2 regions of the Streptomyces sp. NPDC055287 genome follow, and region 1 is predicted to be linked to the other one. Evidence: predicted binding sites of a transcription regulator. Region 1 holds the regulator's gene; the other holds the start of a gene.
What was found. Region 1 encodes HrcA, which represses chaperone genes, less so after heat shock. Its sites were predicted from a motif close to TTNGCACTCNGNNNNNCNGAGTGCNAA; they were not measured.
Positions count from the first base shown of each region.

Region 2: groL (chaperonin GroEL) is a predicted target of HrcA. The motif match lies at 1,650-1,676, and genes of this name have one in related genera.

Region 1 is NZ_JBSHNE010000010.1:97,219-111,655, reverse strand. Features, by position in the region: gene ACWIHY_RS18065 (ribonuclease Z) at 1-182, opposite strand, end outside; gene ACWIHY_RS18060 (histidine triad nucleotide-binding protein) at 192-551, opposite strand; gene ACWIHY_RS18055 (hypothetical protein) at 659-934, opposite strand; gene ACWIHY_RS18050 (16S rRNA (uracil(1498)-N(3))-methyltransferase) at 1,333-2,076, opposite strand; gene ACWIHY_RS18045 (nitronate monooxygenase) at 2,073-3,155, opposite strand; gene dnaJ (molecular chaperone DnaJ) at 3,253-4,386, opposite strand; gene hrcA (heat-inducible transcriptional repressor HrcA) at 4,387-5,403, opposite strand; gene ACWIHY_RS18030 (MBL fold metallo-hydrolase) at 5,602-6,330, shown strand; gene ACWIHY_RS18025 (DUF3097 domain-containing protein) at 6,358-7,188, shown strand; gene hemW (radical SAM family heme chaperone HemW) at 7,388-8,620, opposite strand; gene ACWIHY_RS18015 (SpoIIE family protein phosphatase) at 8,643-10,637, opposite strand; gene ACWIHY_RS18010 (AMP-dependent synthetase/ligase) at 10,865-12,754, opposite strand; gene lepA (translation elongation factor 4) at 12,997-14,437, opposite strand, start outside.
Region 2 is NZ_JBSHNE010000022.1:51,128-65,564, reverse strand. Features, by position in the region: gene thrC (threonine synthase) at 1-481, shown strand, start outside; gene ACWIHY_RS27705 (MoaD/ThiS family protein) at 555-830, shown strand; gene ACWIHY_RS27700 (cold-shock protein) at 1,282-1,485, shown strand; gene groL (chaperonin GroEL) at 1,801-3,423, shown strand; gene ACWIHY_RS27690 (S8 family peptidase) at 3,607-4,779, shown strand; gene ACWIHY_RS27685 (DUF397 domain-containing protein) at 4,845-5,051, opposite strand; gene ACWIHY_RS27680 (helix-turn-helix domain-containing protein) at 5,035-5,874, opposite strand; gene ACWIHY_RS27675 (hypothetical protein) at 5,991-6,206, shown strand; gene ACWIHY_RS27670 (hypothetical protein) at 6,203-6,424, shown strand; gene ACWIHY_RS27665 (PTS transporter subunit EIIC) at 6,499-8,028, opposite strand; gene murQ (N-acetylmuramic acid 6-phosphate etherase) at 8,062-9,003, opposite strand; gene ACWIHY_RS27655 (MurR/RpiR family transcriptional regulator) at 9,079-10,011, opposite strand; gene ACWIHY_RS27650 (hypothetical protein) at 10,079-10,438, shown strand; gene ACWIHY_RS27645 (DUF4031 domain-containing protein) at 10,435-10,701, shown strand; gene ACWIHY_RS27640 (Cmx/CmrA family chloramphenicol efflux MFS transporter) at 10,885-12,090, opposite strand; gene ACWIHY_RS27635 (HD domain-containing protein) at 12,206-12,871, opposite strand; gene ACWIHY_RS27630 (heavy metal translocating P-type ATPase) at 12,974-14,437, opposite strand, start outside.

The DNA of each region.
Region 1 (14,437 bases):
ACGCAGATCCGGTTGATGTCGTGCGCGGCCACGCCCGCCCGCAGCATCTGGCGCTGGGTGCCCTCGCCGGGATCGAAGAGGATGCCCTCGCCGTCCCAGCGCAGGAGGTAGCCGTTGTGGTTGCGGTGCCGGGTGGGGACCTGGCTGGCGGTGCCGAGGACCACCAGCTCTCGTGCGGACACAGATCTTCCTTAGCCGGGGGGCCAGTTGAGGCCGCGGCCGCCCAGGACGTGGGCGTGCGCGTGGAAGACGGTCTGGCCGGCTCCGGAGCCGGTGTTGAAGACGACGCGGTAGCCGGTGCGGTCGACCTTCTCGTCGGCGGCGACGTTGCCCGCCTCGGTCAGCACGTCCGCGAGGATCTGCGGCTCGGCGGCGGCCAGCGCGGCGGCGTCCGCGTGGTGCGCCTTGGGGATGACCAGGACGTGCGTCGGAGCCTGGGGGTTGATATCGCGGAACGCGACGGTCGTGTCCGTCTCACGGATGACCGTAGCGGGCACCTCCCCCGCGGCGATCTTGCAGAACAGGCAGTCTGCCTGCGGTTGTCCCGTCATGGTCCTGGCCTCCTCGAATGCGGCTGGATCGGGATGTTCCGATACCGATCAAGTATGGCCGCATGCTATCCGCCGCCGTGACGGACGGGGCTGACGAGGTGTTGCCGTCACTTGGCGGGAGCGCAGGTGCACGTCGGGCCGGGGGCGACGGTGACGGTGGCCGTGACGGTCACGGTCGGGCGGCCGGGGCCGCTCGGCAGGGGCGGCGCCGGGTGTGTTCCGGGGTTGCCCGGTGCGGTCGGTGTGCGGGGTGTGCCAGGTGCGCCGGGCGTGCTCGGTGCGGCATGGCAGTCGCCGAGCACATCGGCCCGGAACACGGTCCTTCCGCCCGTCTCGGCCGTCAGGTCACCGCGCACGCACCGCCCGTAGCGCTCCTCGGTCACCTTGCCGTCGATACGGATCGCCTGCCCGTCCCTGGTCTCGCCCTCGCAGTCGACGGAGGCGACCGCGCGGCTCGGTCCGGTCGCCGTGGCCCGGCGGGTGTCGCTGGTTGCCCTGCCGGCCCCGGCCTCGCCGGGCTGTCGACGTACAGCTCATCCACCGTACGTCGATGCCCGCCCGTTCCAGGGCGCGGGTGCCGGCCCGATCGGTGGTCATGTCGACGGTCACCGCACTCAGCCCGTCGGCTCCCGGTTCGCAGGCCGGGATTCCCGCAACTGCCGCACCGGCGAGGCCGATCGCCACCAGGGTCCGCTCGATTGCCCCCACGAACGGCAGCCTCGCACCGCTCCCCCGCCCGAGAAAGAGGAGTTGCGGCCACGCTTGTCAGGACCGGCGGCTGTCAGGACCAGCGGCCGGTGCGGCCCAGCAGCAGCGCCGCCGCCGCGGTCCCGGCGGTCGACGTACGCAGCACACTGCTCCCCAGCCGGTACGGCTTCGCCCCGGCCTCCGCGAACACCGCCAACTCCTCGGGCGACACGCCTCCTTCCGGCCCGACCACCAGCACGACGGACCCCGTCACGGGGAGTCCGGCGGTGGCGAGCGCCCCGCTGCCCACGGACGCGTCCTCGTGCAGTACGGCAGCGAAGTCCGCCGTGGCCAGCAGCGCGCCCACCTGCTTCGTCGTCAGCGCCTCCCCCACCTCGGGGAAGCGCAGCCTGCGCGACTGCTTGCCCGCCTCACGGGCCGTGGCCCGCCACTTCGCGAGGGACTTCGCACCCCGGTCGCCGCGCCACTGCGTGATGCAGCGGGACGCCTGCCACGGCACGATGGCGTCGACGCCGGTCTCCGTCATCGTCTCGACGGCCACTTCGCCCCGGTCACCCTTGGGGAGCGCCTGTACGACGGTGATGCGCGGGGCCGGTTCCGGTTCGACGGTCACGTCCGTCACCTCGACGACGAGCCGGTCCTTGCCCTCGGCCGCCACCACGACGGCCGCCGCTCCTGTACCGAGCCCGTCCGTCAGGACGACGTGCTCCCCGGCGTTCAACCGCCGGACCGAGACGGCGTGCCGCCCCTCGGGGCCTTCGAGCACGTACGGGCCCTTCGCCGGTACGGCGTCGACGACGAACACCGGCGCCGTCATGCCGCACCGCCCGTGCCCCGCAGGTCGAGTGCCGCGCGCGCCGCGTCGGACTCGGCCGCCAGGACCTCGACCAGCTGCCCGGCCGGCATCTCGCGCGCCATCCGGTGCCCCTGCCCGGCCCACAGCGCCATGCCCTGGGCGTCGCCCGCCTTGGCGGCGGCCTTGCGCAGGCCGGAGGTGATGTGGTGCACCTGGGGATAGGCGGCCGGGGCGTACGGGCCGTGCTCGCGCATGAAGCGGTTGACGAGACCGCGGGCGGGACGTCCCGAGAACGCCCGGGTGAGCTCCGTGCGTACGAACAGCGGATTGGTCATGGCCTGCTTGTGCAGGACGTTCGCGCCGGACTCGGGGCACACCAGGAACGCCGTGCCGAGCTGCGCCGCGTCGGCGCCGAGCGCGAGGACCGCGGCGACCTGCGCGCCACGCATCAGGCCGCCCGCCGCGACGATCGGCAGCTGCACGGTCTCGCGCACCTGCGCGACGAGGGACAGCAGTCCGATGCCGGTGCCGTCGTTCTTGGGGTCGTCGCGATGCGTTCCCTGGTGGCCGCCGGCCTCGACGCCCTGGACGCACACGGCGTCGGCTCCGGTCCACTGGGCGATCTGTGCCTCTTCGGGCGTGGTGACGGTCACGACGGTCAGCGTGCCGGCCTTGGCGAAGGCGTCGAGGACGGGACGGGTGGGACAGCCGAAGGTGAAGGAGACGACGGGGACGGGGTCGTCGATGAGGATGGCCAGCTTGGCTTCGTAGCCGTCGTCGGCGCAGTTGTCGGGTTCACCGAGGGGGGTGTCGTACCAGTCGGCCTCGCCGGCGAGCTGATGCCGGTAGACCTCCACGGAGGCGGGGTCTGCCTGGCTCGGCTGCGGCATGAAGAGATTGACGCCGAACGGCCGGCCCGTCAGGCCCCGCAGCTGCTTGATCTCCTCGTACATGCCGTCCGCGGTCTTGTACCCGGCGGCAAGAAACCCGAGACCACCGGCTTCGCAGACAGCGGCGACGAGCTGAGGACAGGAGGCGCCACCCGCCATGGGGGCCTGCACGATCGGATAACGGCAAAGATCGGTCAGTGCGGAGGACATGAACGCATAGTTTCATGCCCTCCGCACTGCACCGAATCGAGGCTTCGGCCGTCGCGGAGGCGAGCGCCTCCAGGACCCCGGCCGGGCCCGCGAGCGCCTAGCGCCCGTTGAAAGCGTCCTTCAGGCGCGAGAACAACCCCTGCTGCCCCGGCTGGAACTGACCCGTCGGGCGTTCCTCGCCGCGCAGCTTCGCGAGCTGGCGCATCAGGTCTTCCTGCTGCGGGTCCAGCTTCGACGGAGTCAGCACCTCCACGTGCACGATCAGGTCGCCGCGACCGCCGCCCCGCAGGTGCGTGATGCCACGCCCGTGCAGCGGGATCGACTGCCCGGACTGCGTGCCCGGACGTACGTCGATCTCCTCGACCCCGTCGAGCGTCTCCAGCGGGCACTTCGTACCCAGTGCCGCCGCCGTCATCGGGATCGTGACCGTGCAGTGCAGGTCGTCTCCGCGCCGCTGGAACACCGCGTGCGGCAGCTCGTGGATCTCGACGTACAGGTCACCGGCCGGGCCGCCACCCGGGCCGACCTCGCCCTCGCCCGCGAGCTGGATCCGCGTGCCGTTGTCGACACCGGCCGGGATCTTGACCGTCAGCGTCCGGCGCGAGCGCACGCGCCCGTCACCGGCGCACTCCGGGCACGGAGTCGGTACGACCGTGCCGAAGCCCTGGCACTGCGGGCAGGGGCGCGAGGTCATGACCTGCCCCAGGAAGGACCGGGTGACCTGCGAGACCTCGCCGCGGCCGCGGCACATGTCACAGGTCTGGGCGGAGGTGCCGGGTGCGGCGCCCTCGCCCGAGCACGTCGTACACACGACGGCCGTGTCGACCTGGATGTCCTTCGTCGTGCCGAAGGCCGCCTCGTTGAGGTCGATCTCCAGCCGGATCATCGCGTCCTGGCCGCGCCGCGTCCGCGACCGCGGGCCGCGCTGCGACGCCGTACCGAAGAACGCGTCCATGATGTCCGAGAAGTTCCCGAAGCCGCCCTGGCCGAAGCCGCCGGCTCCGCCGCCCGCCTGCGAGAGGGGGTCGCCGCCGAGGTCGTAGACCTGCTTCTTCTGCGGGTCCGACAACACCTCGTACGCGGCGTTGATCTCCTTGAAGCGCTCTTGCGTCTTGGGATCGGGATTCACGTCCGGGTGGAGCTCACGCGCCAGCCGCCGGAATGCCTTCTTGATCTCATCCTGGGAAGCGTCGCGGCGTACGCCGAGTACGGCGTAGTAGTCGGTGGCCACTTACGACTCCGCCAGGATCTGTCCGACGTAACGTGCCACTGCGCGTACCGCTCCCATCGTTCCGGGGTAGTCCATGCGGGTCGGTCCGACCACGCCGAGTTTGGCGACTGCTTCGTCGCCCGAACCGTAGCCGACTGCGACGACGGACGTGGAGCTGAGCCCTTCATGGGCGTTCTCGTGCCCGATTCGTACGGTCATGCCTGAGTCCGTTGCCTCACCCAGCAGCTTGAGGAGCACGACCTGCTCCTCCAGTGCCTCCAGCACGGGCCGGATGGTGAGGGGGAAATCATGCCCGAAGCGGGTGAGATTGGCGGTGCCGCCGATCATCAGCCGCTCCTCGGTCTCCTCGACCAGAGTCTCCAGGAGGGTGGACAGGACCGTCGAAACGGTTCCTCGGTCCTCCTTGTCGAAGGATTCGGGGAGGTCCTGCACCAGCTGAGGCACGTCCGCGAAGCGGCGCCCCACGACCCGGCTGTTGAGCCGGGCACGCAGGTCCGCGAGGGACGTCTCACCGAAGGGCGCGGGGCAGTCGATCATGCGCTGCTCGACCCGTCCGGTGTCCGTGATGAGCACGAGCATCAGGCGGGCGGGGGCCAGTGAGAGAAGTTCCACATGCCGAACCGTCGACCGGGTCAGCGACGGGTACTGCACCACGGCGACCTGCCGGGTCAGCTGCGCGAGCAGCCGCACCGTACGGGCCACCACGTCGTCGAGGTCGACCGCACCGTCCATGAAGTTCTGGATGGCGCGGCGCTCGGGCGACGACAGGGGCTTGACGCCCGCGAGCTTGTCGACGAACAGGCGGTAGCCCTTGTCCGTCGGGATGCGGCCGGCACTCGTATGAGGCTGGGCGATGAAGCCCTCGTCCTCGAGGGCCGCCATGTCGTTGCGGACAGTGGCCGGCGAGACGCCGAGCTTGTGCCGCTCGGTGAGCGCCTTGGAGCCGACGGGCTCCTCGGTGCCCACATAGTCCTGAACGATGGCGCGCAGCACCTCGAGTCTGCGTTCGCTGAGCATCGCGCACCACCTCCAGCTGGTCGGTCGTTCGGTGTCTGCCTGGCACTCACTGCGGGCGAGTGCCAGCAGCCCCCGGCCCAGTGTACGGCGGGCAGGTACGCCCCTAGCAAGGGCGGCCGGTCACGTTGTCGCGCGAGTCACCGCGCGACGGCCCTGTTCAGCGGGCGGAAGCCCCGGGGATGGGTCTAGCGTCGCGGTATGGACGTCAGTTGGGAAGAGGCAGGCTGGGAGCGGCTCGCACCGGGGGTGGGGCGGCGGCGTATGCCCGTCTGGGACGCCACTGTGGGCCTGGTGGCGGGGGGCGACGGCGGCGCGCTGCTCGTCGACACAGGGGCGACTCTGCGCGAGGGCGCGGAGCTGCGGGCCCAGGCGCAGCGGCTGCTCGGTCCCGGCCGGAGAGTGACGCACATCGCCCTCACCCACCCACATTTCGATCATGTGCTGGGTACGGCGGCGTTCTCGGGCACCGAGGTGTACGGAGCGGTGGGAATCGACGACCTGCTGCGGCGGGACCGCGACGCGCTGCGGGACGACGCGGTGCGGCACGGGGTGGAACGGGGCGCGGCGGCGGAGGCGGCGGACGTGCTCGTCGCGCCGCACCACACGGTGTGCGGCGAGTGGACGCTGGACCTGGGCGGCCGTCAGGTGCTGCTCGCGAACGTCGGTCCCGGGCACAGCGGCCACGACCTGGCGGTGCTGGTGCCGGGCAGCCCCGAGGTCGTGTTCTGCGGCGACCTGGTGGAGGAGTCGGGTACGCCCCAGGCCGGCCCGGACGCCCACCCGTCCCACTGGCCGGCGGCCCTGGACCGGCTGCTCGCGCTGGGCGGCGAGAACGCGGCGTACGTGCCGGGGCACGGGGCGGTGGTGAACGCGGCGTATGTACGTGCGCAGCGCGACGCGTTGGCGGCGCGATTCGACGTGTCGTGACGTGGGCCCGGCGCTATCGTCGGCGGAATGCGCAGCCGACAGTACGGGCCGGACCTCACCCCGCCCTGGAAGAAGACCGCCCCTGTTCCCGAAGTCCCCGCCGAGGCCGATCTGGTCGTGGAGGAAGTCACCACCGGTTTCTGCGGTGCGGTGATCCGGTGCGAGAAGACGGCGCAGGGGCCGACGGTGACCCTGGAGGACCGCTTCGGGAAGCACCGGGTGTTCCCGATGGAACCGCGCGGCTTCCTGCTGGAGGGCCGCGTCGTGACCCTGGTACGTCCGTCCTCCGCCGCGGCGACGCGGCCCGCCCGTACGGCGTCGGGCTCGGTGGCCGTGCCGGGGGCGCGGGCGCGGGTCGCGCGGGCCGGACGGATCTACGTCGAGGGGCGCCACGACGCGGAGCTGGTCGAACGGGTGTGGGGTGACGATCTGCGCATCGAGGGCGTGGTCGTGGAGTACCTGGAAGGCATCGACGACCTGCCCGCGATCGTCGCGGACTTCGCCCCGGCGCCGGACGCGCGGCTGGGCGTGCTGGTCGACCACCTGGTCCCCGGTTCGAAGGAGTCCCGCATCGCGGCGCAGGTCACGGACGCGAGTGTGCTGGTCGTCGGACACCCGTACATCGACGTGTGGGAGGCGGTGAAGCCGTCCGCCGTGGGCATCCGGGCCTGGCCGAAGGTGCCGAGGGGGCAGGACTGGAAGACGGGCGTGTGCCGGGGGCTGGGCTGGCCGGAGAACACGGGGGCGGCGTGGCAGCGGATCCTGGGGTCGGTCCACTCGTACCGGGACCTGGAGCCCGCGCTGCTGGGGCGGGTGGAGGAACTGATCGATTTCGTCACGGCGCCGACCGGGGGGTGACGGCAGGCGGTACCGGGGCGGGTGCGAGGGCCCCGCAACGGGCGATTCCATCCCGTCCGGCGTTTGAGGACACGCCCGCTGGGCGTCGCGGGGGCTCGCCCCCGGTTCGGACAGGGGCGGGTGGGGGAACAGCACCGCCGCAGGCAACCGCACAGCGCCGCGCCCGCCCGTCGGCACCGCCCCGACCCGCACCGCCCGGTCAGTCCACCAGGTCCCGGACCACCGCGTCCGCCAGCAGCCGGCCCCGCAGCGTCAGCACCGCCCGCCCTCCCGCGAACGGCTCCGGCGCCAGCAGACCGTCCGCGAGCGCCCGCTCCGCCGCCGCGAGCCCCGCGGGGGCCAGCAGCGACAGCGGGCAGCCGTCCGCGAGGCGCAGCTCCAGCAGGATGCGCTCCACGCGCCGGTCCTCCGCCGGGAGCACCTCACGCCCGGCGCCCGGCGACCGTCCGTCCCCCAGCGCCTGCGCGTACGCGCCCGGGTGCTTGACGTTCCACCACCGGACCCCGCCGACATGGCTGTGGGCGCCGGGGCCCGCGCCCCACCAGTCCGCTCCGCGCCAGTACAGCTCGTTGTGCAGGCATCGCGCCGCGTCCGAAGTCGCCCAGTTCGACACTTCGTACCACTCGAAGCCCGCCGCCGAGAGCGCGGACTCCGTCATCAGGTACCGGTCGGCGTGTACGTCGTCGTCCGTCATCGGCACCTCGCCCCGCCGGATCCGCCGCGCCAGCTGCGTCCCCTCCTCCACGATCAGCGCGTACGCGCTGACGTGGTCGGGACCGGCGCCGATCGCCGCGTCAAGCGACGCCTGCCAGTCCGCGTCGGACTCACCCGGAGTGCCGTAGATGAGGTCGAGGTTGACGTGCTCGAAGCCCGCCGCCCGTGCCTCCGCGACACACGCCTCGGGCCGGCCGGGCGTGTGCGTACGGTCGAGGATCTTCAGTACGTGCTGCTTCGCGCTCTGCATGCCGAACGAGACCCTGTTGAAGCCACCGGCCCGCAGCTCCGCCAGATACTCCGGGTTCACCGACTCCGGATTCGCCTCCGTCGTGACCTCCGCGTCGTCCGCGAGCCCGAACTCGTCCCGGATCGCCCCCAGCATCCGTACGAGATCACCCGCCGCCAGCAGCGTCGGCGTACCGCCGCCCACGAAGACGGTCCGTACCGGACGGGGATCGTCGCCGAGCACCTTCCTCGCGAGGCGGACCTCCTCCACCAGCGTGTCCGCGTAGTTGTCGCGCGAGGCCAGCGCACCGCCCGAGCCGCGCAGCTCGGTCGCCGTGTAGGTGTTGAAGTCGCAGTAGCCGCAGCGCGTCGCGCAGTACGGAACGTGCAGGTAGAAGCCGAGCGGCCGCTCGGCCGCGCCGGCCAGGGCGTGCGGTGGCAGCGCCCCGTCTTCGGGCATGGGCTCACCGTCGGGCAGTACAGAAGGCATGCCCCCATTGTCACAGCTCCGGTCACATTGCCTGGAGGACCAGCAGTGCCACGTCGTCGTCGGGCGGTGTCGGCGAGAAATCGTGCACCTCGCGCATGATCCTCTCTGCGACACCCTGCGCGCTCAGCCCCACGCACCGCCCGAGCGCCGCCGCCAGCCCGTCGGCGTCGTCGAACATGCGCCGCCCGGAGCGCCGCTCGGTCACGCCGTCCGTGACGCACAGCAGGGTGTCGCCCGCCCGGAGGACGAAGGTCTCGCTCTCGTACGTCACGTCGTCGACGACGCCGAGCAGCATCTGGGAGACGGCGGCCGGCCGTACGCTCCCGTCGGGCCGGAGCACGAGCGGCAGCGGGTGCCCCGCGCAGGCGAGCGTGCACCGCACCCCGCCGCCGTCGTCGGGCGCGAGCGGCACCAGTTCGCCGTACAGGAGCGAGAGGAAGCGGGGCTGCGGCGCGGCGTCCAGCAGGCTGAGCGGTCCGGGGGGCCCGGCGGGGCCGTCGCCGGCTCCGGCCGAGACCACCGCCATCCTCGCGGTCGCCTCCGCCGCCTCCACCGCGTCGTCGAGCAGCAGCCCGTTGAGCCGCCCCAGTACCTCGCCGACCGCCCGGCCCTCGCGCGCGAGCAACCGCAGCCACGGTCGGACGAGGCCGGTGACGACCGCCGCTTCGGGGCCGTTGCCCTGGACGTCGCCGAGGGAGAAGGACCAGCTGCCTCGCGCGCCGGGGAAGACGTCGTAGAAGTCGCCGCCCGCGACGCCCTGCCCGCGCGGCTCGTAGACGAGGGCCTTGGCGACGCCGGGGATGTCGGCCATCTGACCCGGCAGCAGCGCCCGCTGGAGGACGTGGCTGATGGTGGCCTGGCGGGTGTACTGGCGGGCGGCGGCGACGGCCAGGGCGACCCGGCGTACGAAGTCCTCGATGAGGCCGGTCACCTCGTCGGGCATCCGCGTCAGCGCCGCCCGCCCCAGCATCAGCGTCCCGAGCCCGCGGCCGCCCGCGATCAGCCGGTACGCGACCGCGGCGCCGCCGGTGCCGTGAGTACCGTCTGCGCCCTCAGCTCCCTCGGCGCCCTCAGCCCGCTCCGTACCGTCGGCGCCTTCGCCGTCCGCCATTCCTGGCCACGGCACGGGCACGGGGCCGCCGCGCGCGGAGTCCGGCAGGACAGGCGGCTCCTTCTCGACGTGTCCGCGCAGGTCCTCGATGCTGGACTCGCGCTGGTGCCAGACGCGGGCCAGACGGGGCACCGCGCCCTCCTCCTCCAGCCACACCGCGCACCAGTCCGCCAGCCTCGGCACCAGAAGCTGCGCGGCGAGCGCCGCGATCATGTCCTCGTCGAACTGGCCCGTCAGCAGGTCGGACGCCTCGGCGAGGAAGGACAGCGCGCCCCGGTTGATCCAGTCGCTGTCGTACTCGCGCGCCGTCCGCCGGGGTACGGGCGCCAGAATCTCGGCGGCGCGCAGCCCGCGTTGCAGCGCCTGCTCGGCGCTGTCGGCCGGCCCGGCGGGCACGATCGGGTGTGCGCCCTCGATGGCGATCCGGGCCCAGACGGTCTTGAGGCCGGCGCGGTAGGTGACGCCCCAGCACGCGGAAAGGGCGGCGACCAGGTGCAGGCCGCGCCCGAACTCGTGGCCGCCCGCCGCTGACGATCCGCCGGGTTCGTTGCGGATGACGCGGGCGGGGTGGTGGTCGGAGACCTCGACGACGAGAGCGGCGGGGTCGTGCTCGGTCGCCTCCTCCAGGTGGCACACCAGCTCGACGTTGGTGCCCGCGTGGACGACGGCGTTGGTCACCAGCTCGTTGACGACGATGACGGCGTCGTCGGCGACACGGTCGGTGAAACCGTCGGCGGCCGGCAGGCCGAGCCCGGTCCATTCTGCGAGCGCGGCCCGGACGAAGCGCCGCGCGGCGGCCGGCGCGAGGGGGTTCCCGGGCAGGCTGGTCCAGGCGGCCGACTGCGCGTCAGGCAGACCGCCCGTCAGGTGCGTTGAGCGGAAGGTAGTCTTCCGCTGCCTCGGAATGGACCCCACTGTGCGGCTCCCCGTCGGTTCTCTGCTTACGCCGCTGGCGACATGGAACAGAGTGACAGACGGACGCCGCACATAAGCGCGGAGTGACCGAAGTGGCCATAACGAGTCCCGGGAGATGGGGAAGGCCCGGGGCCGGGAAGGCGCCGAGCGGGCGGAGCCACTGCCCGCACCGCCCGCACCGCCTCCCTACGCCTCGCGCCCTGCCCGCGCCTCGCGTCTCACGCCTCGCGCGATCCGGCGTACATCTCCTCGATGAGGTTCTTGTACTCGCGCTCGACGACCGGCCGCTTGAGCTTGAGGCTCGGCGTCAGCTCGCCGTGCTCGATGTCGAGGTCGCGCGGCAGCAGACGGAACTTCTTGATCGTCTGCCAGCGCTGCAGCCCCTCATTGAGCCGCTTGACGTAGCCCTCGATGAACTCCTCGGTCTTCTTGGACGCGACGACCTCGGCGTACGACTTGCCCCCCAGGCCGTTGTCCTTGGCCCAGCCCAGGATCGTGGGCTCGTCGAGCGCGATCAGGGCGGTGCAGTAGTTGCGGTCCGCGCCGTGCACCAGGATGTTGGAGACGAACGGGCACACCGCCTTGAACTGGCCCTCGACCTCGGCCGGCGCGATGTACTTGCCGCCCGACGTCTTGATGAGGTCCTTCTTGCGGTCCGTGATGCGCAGGTAGCCGTCGACGGACAGCTCGCCGATGTCCCCGGTGTGGAACCAGCCGTCCGGCTCCAGCACTTCCGCCGTCTTCTCGGGCAGCTGGTGGTAGCCCTGCATGATGCCCGGGCCGCGCAGCAGGATCTCGCCGTCGTCCGCGATGCGCACCTCGGTGCCGGGGAGCGGCTTGCCTACCGTGCCGGTGCGGTAGGCCTCGCCTGGGTTCACGAAGGAGGCGGCGCTGGACTCGGTCAGTCCGTAACCCTCCAGGATGTGGATGCCGGCGCCGGAGAAGAAGAAGCCGATGTCGGGCGCGAGCGCCGCCGAGCCGGAGACGCAGGCGCGCAGCCGGCCGCCGAAGGCCTCGCGGATCTTGGCGTACACGAGCGTGTCGGCGATCTTGTGCTTGGCGGTCAGCCCGAAGGGCGCGGAGGCCGTGCCCGTGCGGCGGAAGTTGTCCTGCGTGACCTTGGCGTACTCGCGGGCGACGTCGGCCGCCCACTGGAAGATCTTGTACTTCGCGCCGCCGCCGGCCCGCGCCTTGGCCGCGACACCGTTGTAGACCTTCTCGAAGATGCGCGGCACCGCGGCCATGTACGTCGGCTGGACCACCGGCAGATTCTCGATGATCTTGTCGACCCGGCCGTCCACGGCGGTGACGTGCCCTGCCTCGATCTGCCCGGAGGTCAGCACCTTGCCGAAGACGTGCGCGAGGGGCAGCCACAGGTACTGCACGTCTGTCGTGCTGATCAGACCGGTCGCCACCGTGGCCTTCGCCATGTACGACCAGCAGTCGTGCGGCAGCCGTACGCCCTTGGGGCGGCCCGTGGTGCCGGAGGTGTAGATCAGCGTCGCGAGCTGGTCGGAGGTGATGGCCTCCACGCGCTCGGTGACGGCCTGCGGGTGCTTCTCCAGGTACGCCGCCCCGCGCGCCTCAAGCTCGGCGAGCGTGAGCAGCCACCCCTCGGGGTCGTCCTCGGCCGGCTCGACGCCCGTGGCGTCGACGACGACGACGTGGGCGAGGTTCGGCAGATCAGAACGTCGCTCGCGCGCCTTGGCGAGCTGCGACGCGTCCTCCGCGATGAGCACCCGGCTCTCGGAGTCGGCCAGGATGTACGCGGACTCCTCGGCGTTGGTCGACGGGTAGACCGTCGTCGTCGCGGCGCCTGCGCACATGACGCCGAGGTCGGCGAGGATCCACTCGACCCGGGTGTTGGAGGCGAGCGCGACGCGCTCCTCGGGCTGTACGCCGAGGTCGATCAGGCCGGCGGCGATCGCGTACACGCGCTCGGCGGCCTGTCCCCAGCTCAAAGACTTCCAGGCGTCGGGCCCCTGCCCGGCGGCGGCCGGTACGGGGTACCGATAGGCCTCGGCATCGGGCGTGGCGGCCACGCGCTCAATGAAGAGGGTCGCCACCGACGACGGCCGGTTCTCGATCAAGGTCTGTGTGTCGCTCACGACGTCCTCCGGGCCTGCGGCATGCTGCACGACTGGCTGGTATTTAACTGGCGAGTAACCTTCGAGTGGTGATCAGAGTAAAGCGCGAGGGGCCGGGGCGTAAGGGGCTGCGGCGCGCGGCTTCATAACGGAACGGAACCGCTGGCCACGCCCGTCCCCTCACACGCGAAAGCGCCCGTCCGTGAGTACGGAGGGCGCTCTCGCATGCGGTTCTGTGCTGCCCCGTGGGCAGTCCGCCGCGGCTACTTCTTCTTGGCTCCGGAGTCGTCGCTGGACAGCACCGCGATGAAGGCCTCCTGCGGGACCTCCACGTTGCCGACCATCTTCATCCGCTTCTTGCCTTCCTTCTGCTTCTCCAGCAGCTTCCGCTTACGGGAGATGTCACCGCCGTAACACTTGGCGAGGACGTCCTTGCGGATGGCGCGGATGGTCTCGCGAGCGATGACGCGGGAGCCGATGGCGGCCTGAATGGGGATCTCGAAGGCCTGGCGCGGGATGAGCTCGCGCAGCTTGGCGACGAGCCGCACGCCGTACGCGTACGCCGCGTCCTTGTGCGTGACGGCGGAGAAGGCGTCGACCCGGTCGCCGTGCAGCAGGATGTCGACCTTGACGAGGGAGGAGGCCTGCTCGCCGGTGGGCTCGTAGTCCAGGGAGGCGTAACCGCGCGTCTTGGACTTCAGCTGGTCGAAGAAGTCGAAGACGATCTCCGCGAGCGGGAGGGTGTAGCGGATCTCGACGCGGTCCTCGGAGAGGTAGTCCATGCCCAGCAGCGTGCCGCGGCGGGTCTGGCAGAGCTCCATGATCGCGCCGATGAACTCGCTGGGGGCGAGGATCGTGGCCCGTACGACCGGCTCGTACACGTCCGAGATCTTGCCCTCGGGGAACTCGCTCGGGTTGGTGACCGTGTGCTCCTTGCCGTCCTCCATCACGACGCGGTAGACCACGTTGGGGGCGGTGGCGATCAGGTCGAGCCCGAACTCGCGCTCCAGGCGCTCACGGATCACGTCGAGGTGCAGCAGGCCGAGGAAGCCGACGCGGAAACCGAAGCCGAGCGCCGCGGAGGTCTCCGGCTCGTACACCAGCGCGGCGTCGTTGAGCTGGAGCTTGTCGAGCGCCTCACGCAGGTCGGGGTACTCCGAGCCGTCCAGCGGATACAGACCCGAGAAGACCATCGGCTTCGGGTCCTTGTAGCCGCCGAGGGCCTCGGTCGCGCCCTTGTGCAGGGAGGTGATCGTGTCACCGACCTTGGACTGACGGACGTCCTTCACGCCGGTGATGATGTAGCCGACCTCGCCGACGCCGATGCCGTCGGACGGCGTCATCTCCGGGGAGGAGACGCCGATCTCGAGGAGCTCGTGGGTGGCGTTGGTGGACATCATGCGGATGCGCTCGCGCTTGTTGAGCTGCCCGTCGATGACACGTACATAGGTGACGACGCCACGGTACGAGTCGTACACCGAGTCGAAGATCATCGCGCGGGCGGGCGCGTCCGCGGCGCCGACCGGGGCCGGGACGTCGCGCACCACGCGGTCGAGGAGCGCGTCCACGCCGAGGCCGGTCTTCGCCGAGACCTTCAGCACGTCCTCGGGCTGGCAGCCGATGAGGTTCGCCAGCTCCTCGGAGAACTTCTCCGGCTGGGCGGCCGGCAGGTCGATCTTGTTCAGTACCGGAACGATCGTGAGG
Region 2 (14,437 bases), on a different contig from region 1:
GAAGGAGCTCATCGCCCTGGGCCTGGTCGAGGACAAGCCGTACAAGATCTTCGGCGCTCAGGCCGAGGGCTGCTCCCCGGTGTCGACGGCCTTCAAGGCCGGGCACGACGTCGTACGGCCGCAGAAGCCGAACACGATCGCCAAGTCGCTCGCGATCGGCAACCCGGCCGACGGCCCGTACGTCCTGGACATCGCCCGCCGCACCGGCGGCGCGGTCGAGGACGTCAACGACGAGCAGGTCGTGGAGTCGATCAAGCTGCTGGCCGAGACGGAGGGCATCTTCGCGGAGACCGCGGGCGGAGTGACCGTCGGCGTGACGAAGAAGCTCATCGAGGCCGGGCTGCTGGACCCCACCCTCACCACCGTCGTGCTCAACACGGGCGACGGTCTGAAGACCCTTGAGGCGGTGGCCCCGACCACGGGCCAGTCCGCCGTCATCCGCCCCAGCCTGGACTCTTTCCGAGAGGCCGGCCTCGCGTGAGCGAGCGCAGCGAGCGAACCCAAAAGGAGGCGCGTCACGCCGTGCGTCTCCGAGCGTCAGCGAGGAGAAAAGCATGAGCGTCAACGTCCGCATTCCGACGATTCTCCGTACGTACACGGACGGCAAGGCCGAGGTCGCTGCCGAGGGCGCGACCCTCGCCGAGGTCATCGCCGACCTGGAGAAGAACCACACGGGCATCGCGGCCCGCGTCCTGGACGACCAGGGCAAGCTGCGGCGCTTCGTCAACGTGTACGTGAATGACGACGACGTGCGCTTCGAGCAGGGCCTGGAGACCGCCACGCCGGACGGCGCCGGCGTTTCCATCATCCCGGCCGTCGCCGGAGGCTGACCGTCCGGCACTGTGCCGGAGGCTGACCCCCTCTCAGGACACCCCGCGTTACGCCGATTGCCCTCTCCGCCATGAAAGCGGAGGGGGCAATTCTGCATGGTTGAGCGCGGTACAGTTGGGGAAGCCCCCTTCGCTGCTTGTGCCCGGCGCATATGAGAATGCGTCCCCGCACGACAAGAAGCAGCCAAAGTGCCGGACCCAATTGCCCGCTCATGTGCGCCTTGTCCGGCCCGAGTTGCCCCGGAAGTCGGGGAATTCATCGCATTCGCCTGTTCCCTCATGCCCAGATTTCTCGTCGGATTGACCTGTTGCAGAGGGCAGTTGGGCGGATACATTCAGCCGCGGTCGACGCGTTCCGGCGCACGCCCTCTCCTGTCGGAGGGTGGAGGAGTCTGACCCAGGGCCCGCGAAGTGCGGTCCTGTGCAAGGGCCAGAAATAGGGGAGTTAGGCATGGCTCAGGGCACCGTCAAGTGGTTCAACGCGGAGAAGGGGTACGGCTTCATCGCGGTCGACGGTGGTGCGGATGTTTTCGTCCACTACAGCGCGATCCAGATGGACGGGTACCGCACCCTTGAAGAAGGTCAGCGAGTCGAATTCGAGATCTCGCAGGGCCAGAAGGGTCCGCAGGCGGACATGGTCAAGCTCGCCGTCTGATCTCGGCGCGATCGGCCACCGACGCACTCACACAGGAAGGGCCTGTACCCCACACCGGGTGCAGGCCCTTCCTGCGTGCCGCCGTCCCTCAGTACGCCTGTCCACATCCGAGGGGGACGCTTGCACTCGAAGGGGTCGAGTGCTAATCATTGGCGTTAGCACTGTTAGCACTCTCCCAGTGAGAGTGACAGAAGGACCGGGCCGGTGAGGCCCGCAGGCCGGGTGGGACAAGGAAAACCACCAGGCAGGCAGGCCGTCCGTCGCGGGCGCCACTCGGTCCGGAGAATCCACCCCAGTCCGGGAGGACCACTTCACATGGCCAAGATCATCGCGTTCGACGAGGAGGCACGGCGCGGTCTCGAGCGCGGGATGAACCAGCTCGCCGACGCCGTCAAGGTCACCCTCGGCCCCAAGGGCCGTAACGTCGTCCTCGAGAAGAAGTGGGGCGCCCCCACGATCACCAACGATGGTGTTTCCATCGCCAAGGAGATCGAGCTCGAGGACCCGTACGAGAAGATCGGCGCCGAGCTGGTCAAGGAAGTCGCGAAGAAGACCGACGACGTAGCCGGTGACGGCACGACGACCGCGACTGTCCTCGCCCAGGCTCTGGTCCGCGAGGGCCTGCGCAACGTCGCCGCCGGCGCCAACCCCATGGCCCTCAAGCGTGGCATCGAGAAGGCCGTCGAGGCCGTCTCCGCCGCTCTCCTTGAGCAGGCCAAGGACGTGGAGACCAAGGAGCAGATCGCTTCTACGGCCTCCATCTCCGCCGCCGACACCCAGATCGGCGAGCTCATCGCCGAGGCGATGGACAAGGTCGGCAAGGAAGGCGTCATCACCGTCGAGGAGTCGCAGACCTTCGGTCTGGAGCTTGAGCTCACCGAGGGCATGCGCTTCGACAAGGGCTACATCTCGGCGTACTTCGCCACCGACATGGAGCGCATGGAGTCGTCGCTCGACGACCCGTACATCCTGATCGTCAACTCCAAGATCTCCAACGTGAAGGACCTCCTTCCGCTGCTGGAGAAGGTCATGCAGTCGGGCAAGCCGCTGCTGATCATCGCGGAGGACGTCGAGGGCGAGGCACTGTCCACGCTCGTCGTCAACAAGATCCGTGGCACCTTCAAGTCCGTCGCCGTCAAGGCTCCGGGCTTCGGTGACCGCCGCAAGGCCATGCTCGGCGACATCGCCATCCTCACCGGTGGCACCGTCATCTCCGAGGAGGTCGGCCTCAAGCTGGAGAACGCCGGTCTCGACCTGCTCGGCCGTGCCCGCAAGGTCGTCATCACCAAGGACGAGACCACGATCGTCGACGGCTCCGGTGAGAGCGACCAGGTCCAGGGTCGCGTCAACCAGATCCGTGCCGAGATCGAGAACTCCGACTCGGACTACGACCGCGAGAAGCTCCAGGAGCGCCTGGCGAAGCTGGCCGGCGGCGTGGCCGTCATCAAGGCCGGTGCCGCCACCGAGGTCGAGCTCAAGGAGCGCAAGCACCGCATCGAGGACGCGGTGCGCAACGCCAAGGCCGCCGTCGAGGAGGGCATCGTCGCCGGTGGTGGCGTGGCTCTGCTCCAGGCCACGGCCGTCTTCGAGAAGCTCGAGCTCTCGGGCGACGAGGCGACCGGCGCCAACGCCGTGAAGCTCGCGCTGGAGGCCCCGCTCAAGCAGATCGCCGTCAACGGTGGTCTCGAGGGTGGCGTCGTCGTCGAGAAGGTGCGCAACCTGGCCGTCGGCCACGGTCTGAACGCCGCGACCGGCGAGTACGTCGACATGATCGCCGAAGGCATCATCGACCCGGCGAAGGTCACGCGCTCTGCACTGCAGAACGCCGCGTCCATCGCCGCGCTGTTCCTCACCACGGAGGCGGTCATCGCCGACAAGCCCGAGAAGGCCGGTGCCCCCGCGGGCGGCGGCATGCCGGGCGGTGACATGGACTTCTGATCCGTCAAGGATCGGTAGCTCCATCGTCGTACTGCTGTACGCGACCGAGGGCGGCATTCCCCGTGAGGGGGGTGCCGCCTTCGGGCGTTTCTGCCCGCGCCCCGGCGTGTCGCTACGTAAAGTATTCAAACCACCGCACAGAGTGATTGCGCGTGATCGTTTCTGCATGGTGACATCGTGACCATGCCACACCTCATGAGGATCGCCCTCGCGGCCGCCGTCACGGCTGTCCTGGCGACCGCAGGTCCGTTGTCCGCCTCCGCGCAGCCCGCCGAGTCGGCACCCGCCCCGCTCCGTCTGGCCGACCAGCCCGTCCCGGACCAGTACCTCGTCGCCATGAAGCCCGCGTCGGACGTCGCCCAAGCCGCTCAGGAGGTTGGCGTCACCCCCCTCTTCAGCTTCGAGAAGGTGATGCACGGCTTCGCGGCCAAGCTCACGGACGACCAGCTCGCCAGCGTGCGGGCCGACCCGAACGTGGCGGCCGTGGAGCAGGACGCCGAAGTCACCGCGTCCGGGCCCGCCGCGTCCTGGGGCCTGGACCGGATCGACCAGCGCGCCCTGCCGCTCGACAGCCAGTTCAGCACCGCCGCGACCGGCGCCGGAGGCAACGCGTACATCCTCGACACCGGTATCGACTACAACCACAGCGAGTTCGAACAGCGCGCCAGGTTCGGCTTCGACGCCTTCCCGGCCCAGGGTCAGTTCGGTAGGGACTGCGCCGGCCACGGTACGCACGTCGCGGGCACGGTGGGCGGCAGGACGTACGGGGTGGCACCCCAGGCGAATCTCATCAGCGTCCGGGTCCTCGACTGCCAGGGAAGGGGCAGCAGCGTCACGATGATCGCCGGGCTCGAATGGACGGCGTCGCACGCCGCGCAGAACCCCGGCAGGCCGGCCGTACTGAACGGATCGCTCGGCGGCGGGTATTCGCGCCTGGTGAACGAGGCCGCCACCGCACTCTCGGACAGCGGTGTCCTGCCGGTCCTCGCGGCGGGCAACGACGCGAAGGACGCCTGCGGCGTCTCCCCGGCATCCGCCGACCGGGTGGTCACGGTCGCCGCGTCCGACAGCTCCGACGCGCAGACCTCCTTCTCCAACCGGGGCCCGTGCGTGGAGCTCTACGCACCGGGCGCCGCCATCGTCTCGGCCAGGCTCGGAGGCGGAAGCGTCGCCCTGAACGGCACGTCCATGGCCTCTCCCCATGTTGCCGGGACCGCCCTGCTCTACAACACGGTCAACCCGGCGGCCACGCCGACACTGATCGCGACCTGGCTCGACGCGAACTCCACGAAGGACGCACTGTCCGGCGTCACCCCGGGCACGCCGAACAAGCTCCTGTTCACCGGCGGCCTCTGACCCCCCGCGGCGCCCTGCCCTCCACTCCTCGGCTCCGGGGGTGGGGGGCAGGCGTCGTTGCCGTTCTAGCGCCGCTTGAGATCCGCGACGAAGGCGGACCAGGCGGCGGTACGGAACACGAGCGCCGGACCGTTGGGATTCTTGGAGTCGCGGACGGGGACGATGTGGGGGTGGCTGTCGGAGACCTCCAGGCAGTTGCCGCCCTCGCCGCCGCTGTAGCTGGACTTGTGCCAATTTGCTGTCGTCAGGTCGTAGTCAGGGCTGATCTTCATGCGCGCAATCCTCCGCCACTGATGTGATCAGAGCCAGGGATTCCTTGGGTGACAATGCCATGGCCCTCACCAAATCGTATGACAGTTCGTAGCGGGCGACGGTTGCCGGATCGTCCTCCAACTGCCCTGTTCCCAGCACTTCGAGGTAGGCGAGCGGGGGCGCATCTTCGAAGGCCATCAGCTTGAGGGCGCCGTTCATGGCCGCGTGCGCCCCCGCCTCGAACGGCAGCACCTGCACGATGACCCGGCGGCGCCGGGCTATCGCCGTCAGGTGGCGCAGCGCCCCCGCCATCTCAGCGGGCTCGCCCACCCGCCGACGCAGTACCGCCTCGTCCAGCACCGTCCACAACAGCGGCTTTGTTGGATCGTCGAGGAGGCGCGCTCGCTCCAGCCTCGCCGCTACCAATTCGTCGATGACATCCTCGGTCGCTGTCGGCTGGTACGCGCGGAAGATCGCCCTTGCGTACGGCTCCGTCTGCAACAACCCCGGGATCAGCAGCGGCGCGTACTCCTTGATCGCCACCGCGATCGCCTCCGCTTCGGCCGCCTCCGCGAAGTGGTCCGGGTACTTCGACTTCGTGGACGCCTTGCAGTTCCGTTCGAAGAATCCGCCCGTCCCCAGGATCTCGTCTATCTTCACGGCGTACTCCGGCATCATCCGGCGGGTCCCCGCCTCCAGTTGGCCGATGAACGAGCCGCTCACGAAGAGCGGCTGACCGAGTTCCTCCTGGGTGAGGCCCTCCTTCTCGCGCGCGTGGCGCAGTTCCGCGCCGAGCAGCGCCCTTGGGGAGGAAGACGGATCGAGGCCCTTGGGTCCGGGCATGGCAACTCCCTGTACGACAGCTGGGGTTGTTGGACTGCCACCCCTGGTCAGGCTAGGCGACTTTCCGCCACTCTGAGTGAGGAAAGCGAACACTCGGTGTGGGAGGTGCCTGGTCAATGGTGGTGCGATCGTCGGAGCGGCTGCGGGCTGCGGAAGAGGTGGTGGCCCAGTTGCGGGAGGGGCTCGGGGTGGTGGCGGTGACCCTGCCGTCGCTGCGGGTGGACGTGGTGTCGCTGGCGAGCGAGGCTCCGTACCCGCTGGTGGACCTGGGGCGCTGCAACCTCGACACCGCGCTGCGGCTCGCGGCCGTGCTCCAGGGGCTCAAGCCATGACGGAGGGTGAGCCGCCGCAGGCGGGGGCGTACGCCGTCGATGTCCGGGACGGGCGCGTGGGCCGGGTCATGGGACGGGTGGGCACCTACGTACAGCTACGGCCGCCCGGCGGGGGCAAGGAGTGGGACTGCCCACCGGAGGACGTGCGTCCGGCGGCGCTCGGAGAGGTGCTGAGGGCGCGGGTACGGGAGATCAACGCGGAAGGGCGGCTTCCGTGAGCGGTGCGGGCCGGTGCGCCGCTCACGGCCGGAGCCCCCGCAGGACCGGGGGAGCCGCCCCACCGTGCGTACGGTCAGACCCGTGAGGTTTCTTCCCGCGGGGTCACCGGCGCCGGGGAGCCCGGCAGCGGGGCCGCCTCGGTCCCGGGTTCCTCGTCCGTGTTCAGGTCGGTCAGCATCTGCTTGCTGAAGCCGAAGAAGTAGGTGGCGAGGAATCCGGTGACGTAACCGACGACCAGGCCGACGGCGTAGATGGCGACCATCGCGCCGACGCTCCTGTTGCCGTCCAGGAGGGGGAACAGGGCCCAGCCCGACGGGCCGATGGCCGTGGAGCCGACCGTGTCGCCGAGCTGGCTGAACAGGCCGACGAATCCACCGCCGAAGGCGCCGCCGACGCAGGCGGTGATGAACGGGCGGCCGAGCGGCAGCGAGACGCCGTAGATCAGGGGCTCGCCCACGCCCAGGAAACCGGCCGGCAGCGCGGACTTGACGGTGCGGCGGACGGAGCCGTTGCGGGGCAGGCGGACGTAGACCGCGACGGCCGCGCCGACCTGGCCCGCGCCCGCCATGGCGAGGATCGGGAGGAGGACAGTGAAGCCCTGCTGCTCGATGAGGGTGGTGTGGATCGGGATGAGGGCCTGGTGCAGGCCGAGCATGACGAGGGGCAGGAACAGGCCGCCGAGGACGAATCCGGCCGCCGCGCCGCCGGTCGCCAGCAGCCAGTCCGCGAAGTCGCCGATGGCGGTGGAGATCTCACCGGCGACGAACATCAGGCCGAAGACGGTGACGAGACCGGAGATGAGGACGGTGAGGGTCGGGGTGACCAGTACGTCGAGAGCTTCCGGGACCCGGCGTCGGCACCACTTCTCGACGTACACCGCGAGCACCGCCGCGCCGAGCGCGCCCAGTACACCGCCCTGGCCGGGGGACAGGGTCTGACCGAAGGCGTCGATCTTGGCGACGCCCGGGAAGACGATGATCGAGGCGACCGCGCCGCCCAGGATCGGCGTACCGCCGAACTCCTTGGCGGTGTTGAGGCCGACGAAGACGGCGATCAGGGCCATGAAGCCGGTGGCGATCGAGGCGAGGGCAGGGGTGAGGGCGGGGAGCAGGCCGAGGTTGACCAGCAGGCCGTTGAAGCCGGCGATGATGCCGCAGCCGATGAGCGCGGGGATCAGCGGGACGAAGATGTTCGCGATCCTGCGCAGGAAGAGCTTGAAGGGGGTGGCGTTCTTCGCCTTCCGCTCGGCCTTGATCGCGGCGCCCTGGGCGGCGAGTGCGTCGGCGGTCATGGCGGAGGCGGTGACGGGTGTGGCAGGCGTGGCGGGTGTGGGGGTGGCCGCCCGTTCCTCCTCGACCAGGGCCTCGAACTCGGGGGCGACCCGGGCGACCGTGCCGGGGCCGAGGACGATCTGGTACGTCGTGTCCTCGACCACGCCCATGACGGCGGGGAGGGCCTTCAGCCGCTCGTCCTGGACGAGGGTGCGATCGCGCAGACCCAGCCGGAGCCGGGTCATGCAGTGGGCGATGGAGGTGACGTTCCCCGCGCCTCCGACGAGCGGAAGGATCGCGGCGGCGGTGGCGCGGTTCTTGTTCTCTGTCATCGTGCGTGGTGCCTTGCTGTGGGGGGAGTTGGATCAGGCGGTACGGGCAGCCTGGAGCGCGTCGCGCAAATGGCCCCGAGCTTCGTCGAGCAGGGCCGCGGCTGTGGGCCCGTCGACGGATCCCAGGAGCACCAGGATGGCGTTCTTCACCTCTCCGTCGGTGGCGGCGAGCGCTGCTTCGATCTCCGTGTCGCGCGCGCCGGTCGCCAGGGCGACGATGCGGCGCGAGCGGGCGCGCAGCTTCTCGTTGGAGGCGCGTACGTCGACCATCAGGTTTCCGTACGTCTTGCCGAGCCGGATCATCGTGATGGTCGAGATCATGTTGAGGACGAGCTTCTGGGCCGTGCCCGCCTTCAACCGGGTCGACCCGGTGAGGAGTTCGGGCCCGACGACGATCTCCAGGCCGTGCTCGGCGGCGGCTCCCAGCGCGCTGTCCGCGTTGCAGGACAGGCCGAGGGTGAGGGCTCCGCGCGTACGGGCGTGCTCGACGGCGCCGATGGCGTACGGGGTGCGACCGGAGGCGGAGATGCCGACGACGGTGTCGTCGGCGGCCAGGCCGAGTGCGTCCAGGTCCTCGGCCGCGAGCTCCTTGGAGTCCTCGGCGCCTTCGACCGCTTTGATCATCGCGGACGGTCCGCCCGCGATGAGGCCGACGACCTCGGCCGGGTCGGTGTTGAAGGTGGGCGGGCACTCGCTCGCGTCCAGTACGCCGAGCCGTCCCGCCGTACCGGCGCCCGCGTAGATCAGACGGCCGCCGCGGGCCATCCGCTCGGCTGTGGCGTCAATGGCGGCGGCGATCTGGGGGAGGCGGGCGGCGACGGCCTCGGGGACGGTGCGGTCCTCGCCGTTCATGATGCGGGCGATCTCGGCCGTCGGGAGCTGGTCGATGTCGGCGAGCTCGGGGCGGAAGGCCTCGGTGGTGAGGGTGGCGAGCTGGGCGCGCAGTTCGCCGTACGTGTTGCTGGTGGAGGTCATGGGGAGTGCGGCTCTTTCTCGTCGTACCGACTGCGTGTCTGCCTGGCTGCGTTCCCGCGTGACCGCGGGGCCGGGCTAACGGCTGCTGTTGCGAGGGGTGTGGCGGTGCGCGAGCGCCTCGTAGGAGGCGGCGAGGGCAGGGGCGGCCGTCTCGTACGTACGCTGGGCGACGCCTATGAACAGGCAGTCCACGACGAGAAGTTGGCTCGTGCGGCTGGACATGGCGGCCGGGCGCAGTTCGCTCTCGCGGGCGGTCGACGTGGTCAGGATGTGGTCGGCGTACTGCGAGACGGGTCCGTCCGGGCGGCCGGTGATCGCGACCGTCGTGGCCCCCCGGTCGAAGGCGACGCGGAGCGGTTCTATGGCGTCGCCGGTCGATCCCGAGTGCGTGATGGCTATCGCCACGTCGCCGGCGCGCAGCTGCACGGCGTTGGTGACGGCGAGGTGCGGGTCGGTGTGCGCGTGCGCGATGAGGCCGATGCGCAGCAGCTTCTGGGCGAGGTCCATGCCGACGAGGCTGGAGGCGCCGACGCCGTAGATGTCGATGCGGCGGGCGGCGGCGAGGGCGGTGACGGCGGCGCCGAGCTGGACGGTGTCCAGGCCGGCGGCGGTGTCGGCGAGGGTCTGCTGCTCGTCGTACGCCAGCTTGGTGACGACGTCGGCGATCGGGTCGTCGACCGCGATGTCGGCGGTCACGGCGGGCGCCCGGCCGGACTGCTGCTGGGCGGCGAGCCCGGCGAGCGCGAGGCGCAGGTCGCGGTAGCCGGGGTAGCCGAGGAGGCGCGCGGTGCGGACGACGGTGGCCTCGCTGGTGCCGGTGAGCTCGGCGAGGCCGGTGACCGTGAGGGCGGCGCAGCCGGCCGGGTCGGCGGCGACGGCTTCCGCGACGCGCTGCATGGAGCGGGTCATGGACGGGGCGAGCGTCCGCACCTTGGCGGCGAGGGCGGCGGGCGCGGGCGGGGCGGTTCTGCCGGCGCCGGTGAAAATTTCCTTCACTTCATTGGTCACACCTGAAAGATATTTTCGTGCTCCGGGGGCGTCAACCCCCTCCGTTCCCGCGCGCGACAATGGCTGCATGGACCCCACGACTCCTCCCCTGGAACAGGCCTTGCACGTGGCCCGTGCCCTGGTCATGGCCGACCTCGCGGCGCGCGACGTGGCCCAGGCGGACGTCGTGTCGCTGGTCGAGGACGCGGTGGCGCACCGCCGCTGGTGGGTGGAGCAGTGGCCGGAGGGTGCGGGGTACGTCGTGGGTCTGATAGCCCAGGACGTGCAGGACGCGCTGCTGGAGCGCTACGGGCGCTGGCCGCTGTGCCCGGTGTGCGGCGGCGGTGAGCCGCACGCCCTGGAAGTCGAACCGGAGTTGGGGGCCGACCCCCACTGGGTCTGCTCGAAGGCGGCGGTGATCGTCGCGCCGGTCGGCAGCCTGCGGTGACGGTCTACATCGACCCGCCGACCTGGCCGGGCCACGGCCGCATGTGGTCGCACCTGGTGAGCGACGTCTCGTACGAGGAACTGCACGCCTTCGCCGCCTCCATCGGCTGCCCGTCGCGCGCCTTCGACCGCGATCACTACGACGTACCGGAAGCGCGGTACGCGGACGCGGTGCGGCTGGGGGCGGTCGAGGTCGGCTCGAAGGAACTGGTCCGCCGCCTCACGGGGGCGGGTCTGCGCCGCCCGAAGGGCCGCCCGGCGTAGAGGTGCCCGGTCCTGGGGCCTGGCCGGTCCTGGACCCGCTCAGCCCGAGAAGGCGCTGGTGTCCAGGACCCCGCCGAAGGGTTCGGGGAGGCGCACGTGCTCACCGAACGCGGCACGCTCGCTGAGCTTGTACGCGCCGTTCCGGGGGCCGGTGAAGAGCGTGGTCGTCGGCCCGTGGCGCGGTCAGAGCTGCTTGGTGCGGACGGCCTTCGGTGTTGACGCCGAGGACGCCACCAGGCGGGAACGCGACCGCTGGAGGCGCAGGGAGGCGGCGACGGCCGCCAGGGCCACGACGGTCATCGCCGCGCCCGCCCACGCCGTCGACGAGAAGCCGAAGCCCGCGTCGATCACCGTGCCGCCGAGCCAGGGGCCGCCCGTGTTGCCCAGGTTGAACGCCGCTGTCGTGGTCGCGCCCGCCAGGGTCGGCGCGGCGCCGGCGACGTTGAACATCCGGGCGTTGAGCGCGGGCGCCGTGTAGAACGCCGAGAAGCCGAGGAGGAACGACACGGCCACGGCCACCACCGCGCTGGACGCGAAGAGCGCCAGTACCGCCAGGAAGACCGTCGACGCCGCGATGCCGCTGATCAGTACGCCGAAGAGGTGCGCGTCCGCGACGCGGCCGCCCACCGTCGTACCCACCAGAGCACCGATCCCGAACAGCGCCAGCACCGTGGGAACCCAGCCCGCGTCGAGGCCCGCCACATCCGTCAGCAGCGGCGCGAGGTAGCTGAACGCGCAGAAGACGCCGCCCGCCGCGAGTGCCGTGACGGTGATCGCGAGCCAGACCTGACGGTCACGGTAGATCGCCAGCTCCCGCATCAGCCGCGGCTCCTCCGCCGGGAGCGGAATGCGCGGGATCAGCGTCACGACGCCCACCAGCGCGAGCGCCGACGCCGCGCCCACCGCCCAGAACGCCGCCCGCCAGCCCAGGTGCTCGCCGAGGAACGCCCCGGCCGGTACGCCCAGTACGTTCGCGATGCTCAGGCCGCCGATCATGACCGCCATCGCCCGCGCCCGTGAGTGCACCGGCACCATCGCGATCGCGACCGCCGCCCCCACCGCCCAGAACCCGGCGCACGCGAACGCGCTCACGACGCGCGAGGCGAAGAGCAGCTCGTACGACGGTGCCAGCGCGCCGGCGACCTGGCCGAGGCCGAAGACCGTGATCAGGGCGACCAGGGTCGTACGGCGGGGAAGGCGCAGCGTGGCGACGGCCAGCAGGGGCGCGCCGATCACCATGCCGATGGCGAAGGCCGAGATCAGGAGCCCGGCCTGCGGGATCGAGACGTCCATGTCGGCGGCGATCGGCGGCAGCAGCCCGGACAGCATGAATTCGCTGGTACCGAGGGCGAAGACCGCCAGGCCGAGTATGTAGACGGCAAGGGGCATACGGGTGCGGCGGTCGGCAGAGTCGGGCATGACAGGGGAGAACACCACGGGTGCCGCCGGCATTCCCGACCGGTCGCGTCGGGCCGGCCCGGTCGCGTCGGGCCGGGCGGTCCGCTCAGACCGTGAGCAGGTCCAGCTCCGTCATGAGGTTCTGCCGCGCCCGCGCCTCCCACTCCGCCCTCCCGTGCGGCGTACGGAACAGCTGCGGCAGCTCCAGGAGCTGCCGCAGCACGGCCGCCCGGCCCTCGCGGAACGCGGCGTCCGGGACGAAGCCGTACTCCTCGCGGACCGCTGCCGCGTAGGCGGCGTACGGGGCCGGGGGCGCGGCCAGGATCGCCAGGTCCGCGTCGCAGAGGGCCTCGCCGTTGGTGTCGCCCGGGTCGGGGTCGTGGCCGGCGGTGAGGCGGACCAGGCGGGCGACCTCGGCGGTGAGGGCGTCGTCGAGCCCCAGCTCGGCCAGGGCGCGCTCGGCGAGGAGCGCGCTGCGCTCCTCGTTCTCGGAGCGGTCGGGACGGTAGACCGCGTCGTGGAACCAGGCGGCGAGGCGGACGGCGGCCGGGTCGTCGGCGTGGCCGGCCAGCGTGTCGAGACGGCCGAGGACCGCGACGAGGTGGTCGGTGGAGTGGTAGCGCCGCTGGGGCTCGGCCCAGCGGGCGAGGAGGTTCTCGGCGTACGGGCGAGGGTCGGCGGAGAGCTCGCTTCCGGCCGGGACGGTGTCCAGCCAGCGGCGGACCAGGTCGTCGTGCGCGGGATGCCGCGGAGCGGCGGCCGTGGCGTTCATGCCCTCATCTTGCCGCCCGGGACGCGCGTACGGGGAAGCCGCCCCCACGCGAGGGCCCGCGCTCCGGCCTGCGTGCGGGGGCGGCCGACGGGGCCGGCGTCCTCAGTGGGTGGCGGCCTTGAAGCCGCGCAGACGCAGGGAGTTGCCGACGACGAAGACGGAGGAGAAGGCCATGGCGGCTCCGGCGATCATCGGGTTGAGGAGGCCGGAGGCGGCCAGCGGGAGGGCGGCGATGTTGTAGGCGAAGGCCCAGAAGAGGTTGGACTTGATGGTGCCCAGGGTCTTGCGGGAGAGACGGATGGCGTCCGCCGCGGCGAGCAGGTCGCCCCGTACGAGCGTCAGGTCGCCGGCTTCGATGGCCGCGTCGGTTCCGGTCCCCATGGCCAGACCGAGGTCGGCCTGGGCGAGGGCGGCGGCGTCGTTGACTCCGTCACCGACCATGGCCACGCTGCGGCCCCGGGCCTGGAGCTTCTTGACGACGTCGGCCTTGTCCTCGGGCATGACGTCGGCGAACACCTCGTCGATGCCCACTTCGCGGGCGACCGACTCGGCGACGGCCCGGTTGTCGCCGGTCAGCAGGATCGGGGTCAGGCCCAGGGCGCGCAGCCTGCGGACGGCTTCGGCGCTGGTGGCCTTGACGGCGTCGGCGACTTCGAGGACCGCGCGGGCCTCGCCGTCCCAGGCCACCGCGATCGCGGTGCGTCCGGCCGCTTCGGCGGCGGCCCTGGCGCGCTCCAGTCCGACGGGCAGGGCCATCGCCCACTCGGCGAGCAGCCTGGGGCGGCCGACGAGGACGACGTGGCCCTCGACGATGCCCTGGACGCCGAGGCCGGGGACGTTCGCGAAGTCCTCGGGGGTGGGGAGCGCACCGACCTGGGCCGCGGCGCCGGTGGCGACGGCCCGGGCGACCGGGTGCTCGGAGGAGTGCTCCAACGCGCCTGCCAGCCGCAAAACTTCGTCCTCGTCGGTGGAGTCGGCGGTGTGCACCTCGAGCAGGGTCATCCGGCCGGTGGTGACGGTGCCGGTCTTGTCGAGGACGACCGTGTCGACGTTGCGGGTGGTCTCCAGTACTTCGGGGCCCTTGATCAGGATGCCGAGCTGGGCGCCGCGGCCGGTGCCGACCATGAGGGCGGTCGGGGTGGCCAGGCCCAGGGCGCAGGGGCAGGCGATGATCAGTACGGCCACTGCGGCGGTGAACGCGGCTGTCAGGCCCGCGCCGTTGCCGAGCCAGAAGCCGAGCGTGGCGACCGCCAGCGCGATGACGACCGGGACGAAGACGGCGGAGATCCTGTCGGCCAGGCGCTGGGCCGCCGCCTTGCCGTTCTGGGCGTCCTCGACCAGCTTGGCCATGCGGGCGAGCTGGGTGTCGGCGCCGACGCGGGTGGCCTCGACGACCAGGCGGCCGCCGGCGTTGAGGGTGGCGCCGGTGACGGTGTCGCCGGGGGCGACCTCGACCGGGACGGACTCGCCGGTGAGCAGTGCGGCGTCGACGGCGGAGGTGCCTTCGACGACGGTGCCGTCGGTGGCGATCTTCTCGCCCGGGCGGACCAGGAAGCGGTCGCCGAC